Linked DNA regions of Hydrogenispora ethanolica. The protein of the gene in region 1 interacts with the protein of each later gene in a pairwise test. Links are inferred from orthologs where the notes say so. Each region holds a gene or a part of one and is shown on either strand. Other genes may lie near its edges. The genes, in order: EDC14_RS19975 and rlmB.

Evidence for each region.
Region 2: the proteins of EDC14_RS19975 (region 1) and rlmB interact in binary tests that used the Escherichia coli proteins (3 or more experiments, as listed by UniProt). The link is inferred for Hydrogenispora ethanolica from one-to-one orthologs.

What each region holds. Positions count from the first base shown.
Region 1 is NZ_SLUN01000031.1:7,815-14,308, forward strand. Bases 1-2,999 are described here. They hold EDC14_RS19975 (NAD(P)H-hydrate dehydratase), read left to right. Parts: upstream 1-742; coding sequence 743-2,257; downstream 2,258-2,999. Other genes in these bases: EDC14_RS19965 (CheR family methyltransferase), read left to right, coding at 1-412; acpS (holo-ACP synthase), read left to right, coding at 409-774; alr (alanine racemase), read left to right, coding at 2,313-2,999. In the rest of the region: more of alr, read left to right, coding at 3,000-3,467; EDC14_RS19985 (lipoyl domain-containing protein), read left to right, coding at 3,454-3,696; EDC14_RS19990 (glucodextranase DOMON-like domain-containing protein), read left to right, coding at 3,758-4,687; EDC14_RS19995 (aminotransferase class III-fold pyridoxal phosphate-dependent enzyme), read left to right, coding at 5,093-6,494. UniProt on the Escherichia coli protein: Bifunctional enzyme that catalyzes the epimerization of the S- and R-forms of NAD(P)HX and the dehydration of the S-form of NAD(P)HX at the expense of ADP, which is converted to AMP.
Region 2 is NZ_SLUN01000004.1:229,145-235,436, forward strand. Bases 2,017-4,813 are described here. They hold rlmB (23S rRNA (guanosine(2251)-2'-O)-methyltransferase RlmB), read left to right. Parts: upstream 2,017-2,941; coding sequence 2,942-3,685; downstream 3,686-4,813. Other genes in these bases: EDC14_RS05635 (Mini-ribonuclease 3), read left to right, coding at 2,017-2,207; thyX (FAD-dependent thymidylate synthase), read left to right, coding at 2,194-2,892; EDC14_RS05650 (M1 family aminopeptidase), read left to right, coding at 3,682-4,813. In the rest of the region: ribosomal protection-like ABC-F family protein, read left to right, coding at 1-1,180; more of EDC14_RS05635, read left to right, coding at 1,779-2,016; more of EDC14_RS05650, read left to right, coding at 4,814-5,403; RNA polymerase sporulation sigma factor SigH, read left to right, coding at 5,599-6,258. UniProt on the Escherichia coli protein: Specifically methylates the ribose of guanosine 2251 in 23S rRNA.

The DNA.
Region 1 (6,494 bases):
GAGCGACGTCGACCGGATGATTCTGGCCCAAGCCGAACGGGCGGTTTACAGCCCGAATGAGGTCAAAAACCTGCCCCCGGAAATGCTCGCCAAATACTTCAGCCCCGAAGGGGAGCATTACCGCCTGGCGGTGGAGATCAAGCGGATGGTGGAGTTCGGCCACCAGGACCTGCTGCGGGACCCCTTCGAAACCGATCTGGACCTGATTATCTGCAGGAACGTGGTAATCTATTTCACCGAGACCGCCAAGGGACTGCTGTATGGCAAATTCCTGGCGGCTTTGCGGCCGGGCGGCTTTTTGCTGGTCGGCGGGACGGAACCGCTTTTAAACTACAGGCAAATGGGGTATGAGAGCTATATGCCGTCCTTTTACCGGAAACCCGCGCTTGAGGAAAGGAGCGAGGCCAGGTGATCATCGGAACCGGCGTGGATATGATCGAGATCGCCCGGATCGCCGCGGCCGCTCAAAACCCGCGCTTCCGGGAGCGGGTCTATACCCCGCGGGAATTGGCGGAGTCGGGGGCCGCGGGGCACCGGCTGGCCGGTTTTTTTGCGGCCAAGGAAGCGTTGCTGAAGGCCATGGGCACCGGATTATCCTCCTTTTCCTGGCGGGAAATGGAGATCGGCCATGACGCCCTGGGCGCGCCCAGGTTCGCGGTGAACGGCAAGATCCAAGATTTTTTGGCAGCCAAAGGCGTGGCGCGGATTCATTTGAGCATCTCCCATTCGCGGGAGTACGCCATTGCCCAGGTTGTTCTGGAAGAAGGCGGATGAGATGAGGGTGGTCTCGACCCGAGAGATGCAACGGATCGACCGTCTGGCGCAGGAAGAATACGGCATGCCCGGAGTGGTGCTGATGGAGCGGGCCGCCTTGGCGGTCCGGCAAGCGATGGCCGGGCGCTATGGCGCATTGCGGGGCAGACGGATCCATATTTACTGCGGCAAAGGGAACAACGGCGGCGACGGGCTGGCTTTGGCCCGCTTGCTGGCGGAGGATGGAGCGGAGGTCGCGGCGCTGTTGACCTTCGCGCCGGAAGAATGCCGGGGTTTGGCCCGCGAGAACCTGGAACGCTGCCGGACCTACGGGATTCCCGTGCAATCCTGGGCCGATCTGGAACCTCGCCAAGCCGGGGCCGCCGACATCATCGTCGACGCCCTGCTGGGGACCGGAGCGGCCGGGCCATTGCAAGGAAGCATCGCTGACGCGGTGGGAAGAATCCTGGAATTGGACCGGCCGGTGGTGGCGGTGGACGCTCCCACCGGCGTGGACATGGATAGCGGCCGGGTCGCCGGTCCGGCGATCCGGGCCGATCTGACCGTAACCTTCGGCCTACCCAAACCGGGGTTGCTCATCTTCCCCGGAGCGGATTATGTCGGCGAGCTCATCACGGCCGCCATCGGATTTCCCCGGCCGTTGCTTGAGGAGGACCCGCGGACCGTTTGGGCGACGCCGTCCGTTGTCCGGCCTTGGCTGCCGCTGCGGCCCGCCGATTCCCATAAGGGCAGCACGGGACACGTGTTGATCTGCGGCGGCAGCGCCGGGATGACGGGGGCGGTGGCCATCGCCGCGCTGGCGGCGTTGCGCGGCGGCGCCGGCCTGGTTACCGCGGCCTTGCGGCCGGGAATGCCCTTCGCGGAGAAGCCGCTGGAGGTCATGGCTACGGAGTGGCCGGCTCTGTCCGGAAGGTTGGAAGCCTATCGCGCCATCGTCGCCGGTCCGGGAATGGGCACGGCCCCGGACGGCCGGGAATTGCTGGCCGGCTTGTTGCGGGAGTCCGGGGCGCCGCTGGTGCTGGACGCCGACGCCTTGAATCTGCTCGCCGCGGAACCGGCCTTGCTCCGGGGGCATCCGGCGTCCCTGATTCTCACGCCGCACCCCGGCGAGATGGCCCGGCTCACCGGACTATCGGTCGCCGCCGTTCAGGCGGACCGCCTGGAAACCGCCAGGCGGTATGCGGCGGAGTGGAACGCGGTCGTGGTCCTGAAGGGCGCGCGGACGATCACCGCCTTGCCCACGGGCGAATCGTATATCAACTCCACCGGAAACCCGGGCATGGCCACGGCGGGCATGGGCGACGCCCTTTCCGGCTTGATCGCCGCGCTGCTGGCGCAAGGGCTGGTGCCTTGGCGGGCGGCGGCAGCCGCGGTTTTCCTGCACGGGTTGGCCGGCGACAACGCCGCCGGCCGGCTGGGTCCGGCTGGGATTCTGGCCAGCGATGTGATCGGGGAGTTTCCGGTGGCATTAAAAGCGTTGTGATAACCCAGTCCGAAGGTCAGGGTGAACACAAAAGCTCAGAGAAGGTGTTGGAAGGTTGAGTCGTTATCATCAGCGGATCCGGCCGGTCTGGGCCGAGATCGATCTGGCGGCCATCCGTCATAATATGGGCGCGATTAAGAAGTTGGTCGGGCCGGCGGTGGAAGTGATGGCGGTGGTGAAGGCCGAAGCCTACGGGCATGGCGCGGTTCCGGTCGCCCGGGCCGCTTTGGAGGCCGGTGCTACCTGGCTGGGAGTTTCATTGCCCGAGGAAGGGGTCGCCCTGCGCCAGGCGGGATTGGACGCGCCGATCCTGATCTTCAGTCCGCTCCAGGCGGATCAGGCGCCGGAGGTGGTGGCCCACGATCTGACGCCGTGCGTCTGCTGGCTGGAGGCGGTGACGGCGCTGTCCGGGGAGGCGGTTCGCGCCGGCAAGGAAGCCGCGGTCCATGTCAAGGTCGATACCGGCATGGGGCGGGTGGGCGTCCGGCCCGGGGAGGCGGCCGAATTCATCGGCGCCCTACGGCGCATGCCCGGCATCAAGGTGGGCGGCGTCTTCTCGCATCTGGCCACCGCCGATGAACGGGATAAAAGCTATGCGCGCCTGCAGATCGACAATTTTACGCGCATGGCGGCCGAGCTGGAACAACAGGGGTTGCTCCCGCCCAAGGCGCATCTGGCCAACAGCGCCGGAGTCATGGAACTGCCGCAGGCCTACTTCAACCTGGTCCGGCCGGGGATTATCATGTATGGGCTTTACCCGTCGGACGAGGTCGATAAGAGTAAGATTCGCCTGGAGCCGGCTTTCAGCCTGAAGGCGCAGATCAGTTTCGTCAAGCGGGTGCCGTCCGGAACCGGCATCAGCTATGGTCAGCGCTATCATACCGGCCGCGAGACGACGATAGCCACGATCCCCATCGGCTACGCCGACGGCTGGACGCGGCTCCTGACCCATAAGGCCCAGGCCCTGGTGAATGGGAAGAAGTACCCCATCGTCGGAACCATCTGCATGGACCAGTGCATGATCGACGTGGGCGACGAACCGGTGGCCATCGGACAGGAAGTGGTGCTGATCGGAACCCAGAACGGCGCGACGATTTCCGTCGATGACGTTGCCGCCCAATTGGGCACGATCAACTATGAGATCATCTGTATGATCAGCGACCGCGTGCCGCGGATCTACCGGGACGGGAGCTCCGATGCGCAAAATTGAAATTAAAATGCCGTTTCTCGGCCCGGAAGAGACCGCGTACGAACTGGTGCGCTGGTTAGTCCCGGCCGGAGCGGCGGTCGAGATCGATCAAGACATTCTGGAACTCATGGTCGACGGCGCCCTATTTCAACTGCCATCGCCCCTGGACGGCGTGCTCTTGTCCAGGGAGGCCGAACCCGGCGACTGGATCGAGACGGGCCAGGTATTGGCGATCGTGGCCGTCGAGTAACGAAGAAGCCGGTCTATTCCCCCGCCCCCGCGCATAAATCTATGATGTGGGGGTGTTTTTATTGAGAAGATTCATTTGGATTCCCGTCCTCGTGCTCTTGGTCCTCTGCATGACCGGTGCTGCCGCCACTCCCGAGGTTTACTTCCAAATGAAGGACCCGCCCGGCGACGAACACGGTTATGGCGCCTATCAGTATCCGAGCAACCTGGCGTTCAAACCGTACCAGGGGCTGTTCGACATCACCGAGTTTAAGGTATGGCAAGAAAAGCCGGGCGAGATTGCGTTCGATACCGCTTTTGCCAACAATACCAACCCGTGGATGGCGCCGGAAGGATTCATCCATCAAAATCTGCGGGTCTTTGTGGATTCCCTCCCCAATCAGGGCGCGACGGGCCTGATGCATCAGGGAGCCTATGTCCGGTTTGATGCCAAGTACGCCTGGGATTTCTGCCTGCGGATCGCCGGCTGGGGGAATAGCCAGCTGATTACGGCCACCGCCGATCAAAAATGGCAGATCCGGCCGCTCCGGACGATGATGATGGGGGATAACCGCACGCTCCGGGCGGTCGTTCCGGAAAAGCTGGTGGGTAAGCCCGGCCGGAACTGGCATTACTACGTGCTGGTCGGATCCTACGACGGTTTTGGGGAAGATTTCTTCCGCCGGGTGATGAAGGACCCGGGGGAATGGGTCATCGGCGGCGGGTATGACGAGGTTCTCGAGCCGCAGGTGATGGACATTGTGGCGGCGGACAATGCCAGCCAGGTCAAACAGCTCCGCTCCTTCGACCTCCAGACCGGGCAACTGGCCATGCTGCAGCCGGTCGGCGCGGATCTGGCGGGCTGGAGGCTGCCGGGATGGCTCCGAATCCTGTTGCTGCTGCTCCTGGTGGTGCTGATCGGATTCCTGACCTACCGCTTGATCAAGCGGCGGGGCCAGATCAGCTGGTTCTGGGTCCCCAACCGGGAATCCAAAACCAAAAAGGGCGCGTAAGCGCCTTTTTCATTTGAGGCAGCCGTTCGGCCGGACTTTGCCGGGCGGGAGAGCACGCGAGAGGTTCCGCCGGTTCGGCTGGCGTTTCCAGTCGGACTCCGAAAAAATCCCAGGGATTTAAAGTTTTCTTAAAAGTGTAAAATCCAGTTGCAGGGCTTATGGATTCCCGGAACACGGGAGAGACTATCCCTGAGCCGTGGTAAATCAAGGTTGACCGAGCATTTTTTTAGTGCTAAACTTATTTTGACTTTTTATACTCACTCCGCGGACATGATTGCTTAACCTGGAGATAATCTTTCAGTCACGAAGCTGCGAGAAGAATTTCGCCTCTCCATACAAATTTGTAAGATTATTCCATGGAATTTTGAAAATAGAAATTCGTTATAAGGCTTATGGAGGACCAATATGCATCCTTATGCGGAATATGTCAATCCGGTTCTGGGGAAACGGCTACATCAACTGAATATGGACAAGATCTTCCGGCGCGGCCGGGGCTGCGAGCTGGTGGACGACGCGGGCCATACATATCTCGATTTTATCGCTTCGTATGGCGCCTTGCCGTTCGGCTTCAACCCTCCCGAGATTTGGGAAGCCATCCGGACGGTGGCTGAGACTCAGGAGCCCAGCTTCATTCAACCCTCGGCCTTGGATGCCGCCGGGATGCTGGCCCGGGAGTTGGTGCGGATCGCTCCGCCGGGATTGCGCTATGTGACGTTCGCCAACAGCGGCGCCGAAGCCATCGAGGCTGCCTTTAAGCTGGCCCGCATCTACACCAAACGGCCGGGAATTCTGACCACCCACAATAGTTTTCATGGCAAGACCCTGGGAGCGCTCTCCGCCACCGGCAAAGATTCCTATCAAAAAGGCTTTGGCGCGCCGGTTCCCGGATTCGACCGGACGGTATTCGGCGACATCGGGCAGCTGGCGGCGGCGCTGGCGGCCAAGCCCGATTACTACGCGGCTTTCGTGGTGGAGCCGATTCAGGGCGAGGGCGGGATCATCATTCCGCCGGACGGCTATCTGCGGGAGGCTTTGGAACTCTGCCACAGCCACGGGGTGCTGATGATCGTCGACGAGGTCCAGACCGGGCTGGGGCGGACCGGGCGGTTTTTCGCCTGCCAAGCCGAGGGGATCAGCCCGGACATCATGACCGTCGCCAAGGCGTTGGGCGGCGGAATCATGCCGATCGGCGCCTGCCTGTGCACGGCCGAGGTTTATACCGACGATTTCGGCGAGAAGCACTCCTCCACCTTTGCGGGGAACACGTTGGCCTGCCGGGTCGGGCTCAAGGTCCTGGAGATGCTCACCCGGGACGATGGCCGGCTGCTGCGGGAGGTCGCCGCCAACGGGGAGTTCCTGCTCCGGGGATTGCAAAAGCTGCGGGAGCGTTATCCGCAGGTGATCGCCGCGGTGCGCGGCCGGGGCTTGATGCTCGGGTTGGAGCTGGGCGTCTCCCAGGAGAACCTGCCCGATTCCTTGCTCGGGATTATGGCTGACCAGGAGTTTCTGTCGCCGGTGGTCTCCAGTTACTTATTGAATGTGGAACGGTTACGGGTCGCGCCGACCCTGAACGGAGCCTCGGTCATCCGTCTGGAGCCGCCGCTCATCGTCACCCGGGCCCAGTGCGAACGGGCCTTGGAGTCACTGGAGCGGATGGCCAAGCGTTTGGCCACTGGCAATACCGCGGCATTCCTTTGCCATCTGGTAGGGGCCGAGCCTCCGGCGGTAACGGTCCGGGAGATCCCGCCCAAGCCGCTGGCCAAACCGACCGGCGATCCGGCCGAGGGCCGGTTTGCTTTCCTGGTGC
Region 2 (6,292 bases), on another replicon or contig:
CCTGGACCGGGTGGCCGGGGCCATCTTCGATCTGGAGGATGGCAAGATCCGCCGCTACAGCGGGAATTATTCCGCCTACGCCGCCCAAAAGCAGCTGGAGCGGGAGCAGGCCGATGAGGCTTATCAAGCGTACCGCCAGGAGAAGCGGCGGTTGGAGGAGGCTTACCGCCGCAAAATGGAGGAAGCCAACCGGATCACCAAGAAACGAGTCCATCGGGACGGAGTGGTGGCAAAAGGTCCTACCGATTTTTACGCCGGGAAGTCCAAAAAGGTGGCCCGCAACGCCAAGGCCATCGAAAAACGTCTGGAGCAGTTGGAACCCAAGGCCAGGCCCAAAGCTGACGTCTCGCTCCAGCTGGAGTTGGACGAGAAAACGGCGGCGCGCTCCCGGATCTTGGCCGAGGGGCGGGGGCTCCGCAAGCAGTATGGAACGCGGGCCATCTTGGACGGGGTCGATCTGTTGCTCCGGCGGGGCGGCCGGGTCGCCCTGACCGGAGCGAACGGCACCGGAAAGACCACCCTGCTGCGGCTGGTGGCGGGGGAGCTCCCGGCCGACGCCGGAGAGCTGCGGCTGGCCCCCAGCGTCCGGCTGGGCGTGATCGATCAGGAATCCAAGCTGCTGCGGGAGGAGAATACCATCCTGGCCGAGGTCGGGGCGGTTCAGCCCGATCGGGTCGCGGTGCGCAATCTCCTGGCCTGCCTGCTCTTCCGGGGCGACGACGTCCACAAGCCCATCGCCGTGCTGAGCCGGGGCGAACGGGTCCGGGTGAGCCTGGCCAAGCTGATCCTCTCCGGCTGCAATCTGTTGCTGCTCGATGAGCCCACCAACCATCTGGACCTCGCCTCCCGCGAGGCGGTGGAGGAGGCGCTGCTGGACTATCCGGGAACGCTGCTCTTCGTCTCGCACGACCGCTATTTCCTGAATAAGCTGGCGACCGAGGTCTGGCAGCTGGGGGAGGGCAAGTTGCGCGTTTTTCCGGGCGGCTTCCGGGAGTACGAGGCGGAACGGAACCGGCCGCGGCCGCTGGATCGTGAGGAACGGCTGCTGCTTGAACACAAGCTGGCGCGGCTGGCCGGGGAGTTGGCCGGCGCGGCCGAAGGGCAGCGCGAGGAATTGGAACGGGAGTATCTGGAGGCCGCCCAGGAGCTGCGGCGGCTGAAAGAGTTTGACAGGCCGTGATCCCGGTCGTTGTCGCCGGCCGTTTCATTATCATGGCAAATGCGGCGCAAACCGCCGCCGATCGTTTGGCTATCGAAAAAAGGATGGCGGCCACCGCCACCGCTCATTGAGTTGCTGAAACATCTGCGGCAGTCCTCGCCCTAGATTATTTTGTTACCGAATGAACGATGGCAGTTATTGCCGCAGTTCATTCGGTTATGCAAACAACTCCGGCGATAACCGCCGGAGTTCATTGTATAATAAAACAAGGACCTTTTGAAACGGAATATGGATGCGCTGGGCAGCTTCCACTTTTCCTCATCCTTTGCGTCTTCGCGCCTCTGCGGGAGATTGGGCTTATTGGTTGATAGCAAAGTGAACCAGGGCACCGCCAGAGATAGCGGCGTGGAATTGTGCAAACTGCGCCCCAATGCGTGACAAAGAGGCTGCCGTTCCGGCAGCTTAAATTTTTAATAAAACGCTAAAACAGCGGCCATCTTCGGCCGAATCGGGGAACCCTAAGAACGAAACATCGCGAAAACTAATTTCTCGGGCAGGAGATGCCAATTCATAGGGCGAATTTAAGTAAAAACACCACAAGGCGGTTTCCAAGACTGAAATGATTGAGCTGAAATTTCCGAATTTGACCCGGGTGAACCCGGATGAACTTTCCCCGGCGGTTTGGGCCTATATCGGGGACGCGGTCTATGAGCTTTTCGTCCGTCACCAGCTGGTGAGCGACGGCACGGCCAAGACGCAGCAGCTGCATAAGAAAGCCATCGCCAGAGTGCGTGCCAGTTACCAGGCTGATCTGGTGCGCCGGCTCGAACCGCTCCTGAGCGAGCGGGAGCAGGAGATCGTGCGGCGGGGCCGGAATGTGAAGAGCGGCCACGTGCCGTCCGGCAGCGATGTGCTCACCTATCGTTACAGCACCGCTTTTGAGGCATTATTGGGATACTTGTATTTGAGCGGCAGCCTCGACCGGCTGGAGGAGATCCTGGAGCTGGTCGGCGCGGCCCACGAAGGAGCGAACGATGTTAAAGGTTAAATTGTTGGCATATACGCCGGAGCCGGACCGGCTGGTGGCCGCGGCGGCGCGGCTTTGTTACTCGCCGGTCGGCGTGGACGAACTGTTGGAGAAGCTGACGCCGGAGCGGATGGAGCGGTTGTTGGGACAGCTCCGCGAGAGCGGGCATGATTCGCCGATCGAGCATGCCAGTTTTTCATTCGGCATCGAGGGGGTCAGCCGGGCGCTCACTCATCAGCTGGTCCGACACAGGATCGCCTCGTTTTCCCAGCAGTCGCAGCGCTATGTGAAGAACGGCGATTTCGAGACCATCGTCCCGCCGTCGGTGGCCCGGGACCCGGGAGCCCAAGCGGCCTTCACCGCGGCGATGGACCAGATCCGGACCGCCTACCGGGAGCTGCTGGCAGCGGGCATCCCGGCCGAAGACGCCCGGTTTGTGCTGCCCAACGCCTGTGAGACCAAGATCATGGTCACCATGAACGCGCGGAGCCTCATCAATTTCCTGGAGATCCGCGCCTGCACCCGGGCCCAGTGGGAGATCCGGGCGCTGGCCCTGGCCATGCGGGACGAATTGCGCCAGGTGGCGCCGTTGCTCTTCCGGCTCGCCGGGCCCTCCTGCGAGACCCGGGGCTATTGTCGGGAAGGAAAGATGGGCTGCGGCCGGGCGCCGGTCCTGGCGGAACTGCTGCGGCGCAAGGAAGTTTAATTAACGTATATCGCGAGGCTCTACAATACATAGATAAAGGAAGAATTCCATGGCTGACCAGATTGAAGGCAGAAATCCGGTGCTGGAGGCGCTCCGGGCCGGACATGAGATTACCAAGATCTATATTCAAAAGAACGAGACCCCAAGCGGCCCGCTCCGCGAAATCCTGGGCCTGGCGGAACGGCAGCGGATCCCGCTGCATCCGGTGGATCTTCCGGCATTGAACCGGATGGCTCAGACCCGGAACCATCAGGGAATCATTGCGGTGGCCGCCCAGTGGAAATACGCCACGCTGGAACAGATCCTGGAACGGGCCGCCGCCAAGGGGGAGCCGCCGTTCCTGCTCTTCCTGGACGGCGTGGAGGACCCGCAGAATCTGGGCTCGATCATCCGGACCGCCGAAGCTGCCGGAGTGCACGGCATCATCATTCCGGAACGCCGTTCCGCGGGCCTCTCCGGAGCGGTCTCGCGGGCCTCGGCCGGCGCCATCGAGTATGTGCCGGTGGCCCGGGTGACCAACCTGACTAAGACGGTGGAGGAATTGAAAAAGGCCGGAATCTGGTTCACCGGAGCGGAGATGGACGGCAAGGTCGAGTTCCAAAAGGCCGACCTGACCGGCCCCATGGGCCTGGTGATGGGCGGCGAGGGGAAGGGGATTTCGCGGCTGTTGGCTGAACATTGCGACCAGATCGTCCGTCTACCGATGTGGGGACGGATCAATTCTTTGAATGTCGCCGTAGCGACCGGGATCGTCCTCTATGAAGTGCGGCGGCAGCGAGCGGAGCGTCAATGAATCGGATGAACTTGGGCCGGCGGCCCAGGCGACTCATCATGGGGTCATCGGTACGGGCAGTGCTGTTTTTCCTGCGGTCCCGGTGGCCGGAGATCTGTAAAATAATATTGATCCTCGGCGCAATCTGCGGCGGGAGCGGTGCCGGGCTGGCGGCCGAGGCCATTCCGGACCTCGATTGGCTGGCCGGACAGACCGCGGTCAGCTTTCAAAGTTATCAGCTGCAGATTACCACGAGAGAATTGAGTAACCGGGTTACGGTGCAAGCCGAGGCCGATCTGCGCGTGACGGCCCGGGAGACCGACCGGTTTTACTTTTTATTGGCCGGTTATTACCAGGCGCAGTTGGAAGAAGTCAAGCTGGAGGGGAAGAACGTTCTTTGGCGCAAGCAAGCCGACGTCTACTGGATCGAGCTGCCCGACGCCAAAAAACGCGGCGATATACTGACGCTGAAAATGCGCTACAGCATCCTGCCCAAAAACGTCAGCCGGGCGGTGCCACTGGAGCTGAGCGGCGGCTGGTATCCCCGCGGCCTGCTGCCCGAGCCGGTCCAGGCCGAGATGGAACTGGTGGCGCCGCCCGGCTTTTTGGGGATCGGCAACGGCAACCTGAAAGGGATCCGGGCTTATCCTTTTCAACACTCCGGCTATGTCTGGCGGACGCTGCAACCCGTGACCGCGCTGGCCGCGACCATCGGCCGCTACCAGATCGCCTCGCGCCTGGTCCGGCAGAAGGCCTACCGGGTTTTTTACCTCCCCGGCCTCTCCAATTCCTTCCGGGACGATCTGGTGGGATACGCCGCCGATCTGGGCCAATTCTACCAGGATAAGTTCGGCGCGGCCGCTTTTAACGAGTTGTCGGTCGTGGTCAGCGACTTGAGTAATGAGGACAATTGCAACGGTTCCTTAGTGCTGCTGCATCTTCCGGGCAATAAGCAGTCCCGTTTCGTCTTTTTCAACCTGGCGCACGAGATCGCTCATTGCTGGTGGGGAAATCTGCTCTATCCCCGGAGCCTGCGCGACTGGTGGTTGGCCGAGGGTTTCGCCGGGTATTCCGGATATCTGGCAGTCGAACATTTCGCGCCGCCCGGCACCGGAGCGGCCCAGGCCGCCCGCAAACTGCTGGAGAAGTGGCGTCTGGATTACCAGAAAAGCTACCAAAGCCGTAGAGCCGCCCAAATTTCCGAGCTGTCCCTGGCTGAATTGAGCCCCTACGACCTCCAATATCAGCTGCTCTATCACAAGGGAGCGTATGTGTTGCACATGGTCCGGCGGACCTTGGGCGAGGCGAAGTTTGGCGACTATTTGCAGGAGTTCGTCAAACGCTATGGTGGAAGCGGCGCGGGGATCCGGGACTTCACGGAGCTGGGCGTGGAACTGTACGGAGCCCAGCTGTTGGAGTTCTACCGGCAGTGGGTTTACTCATCCGGCTGGTACAACCTGGCGTTGCGGAACGTCAAGGTCCGGTCCTACCAAGGCAAGTACGCCGTGTCCTTTGTGATGGCCAACACCGGCCAGCTGTACCTCCCGGAAACGGTGGATTTTGAAATAATTACCGCCAGGGAAACTTTCGCCGAAACCTTGTCTTTTAAGCAAGTTAATGTTACAATTCAGAAAATGTTGTCGGCCAAGCCCAAAAAGATTATCCTCAACCCCAGGTATAACATCTTAGAGCCGGCTATCGCCGATAATGTCTGGACCAACCGCTTCTTCAAACGGTAGCGGCGGGATTGCTCATTCTTAAAGTGATACGAACGTGGCATTGCAGAAAACACGCATCATTGCTTGGGGAAAAAGCGCATTCCCTTGACGTTGAAATCACAATTATTGTATAATAATGCTAATGTGAATTGGACAAGTACGCGATGTATTCGTAGCCGAGCCAGTATCAAAATAACATCTGGAGGCGAGTTTAACGTGGGAGCAAAACCCCAAAGAGAAGCAACAGAGATCTATGATGAGATGCTGGATGAAACGATTGTTGAAGCTGCCCGCGAAGGCGACGATGCCGCTCAAGAGTATCTGATCAATAAATATAAAAATTTTGTACGAGCCAAGGCCCGTTCCTATTTTTTAATCGGAGCGGATCGCGAGGATATCATCCAAGAAGGAATGATCGGCCTTTATAAAGCCATCCGGGATTTTCGCAATGATAAACTGGCCTCCTTCAGAGCTTTTGCCGAACTTTGCATCACCCGTCAGATTATCACCGCGATTAAGACGGCCACCCGGCAGAAGCATATCCCGTTGAATTCTTATGTGTCGTTAAACAAGCCGATCTATGATGAGGAATCGGATCGGACGTTGTTGGACGTTCTGTCCGGGTCCAAGGTTTCCGATCCCGAGGAATTGGTGATCAGCCGGGAGGAATTTGTCGATATCGAGCATAAGATGGGGGAGTTCCTGAGCGATTTGGAATGGAAGGTTTTGATGTCCTATTTGGACGGCCGTTCGTACCAGGAGATCGCCAAGGATCTACGCCGTCACGTGAAGTCCATTGACAACGCATTGCAGCGGGTCAAACGCAAGCTGGAACGTTACTTGGAAAAACGCGAGGAGACCTGTTACGTAAAATGAGCAGGAGCCTTCCTTCGGGAAGGTTTTTATTTTT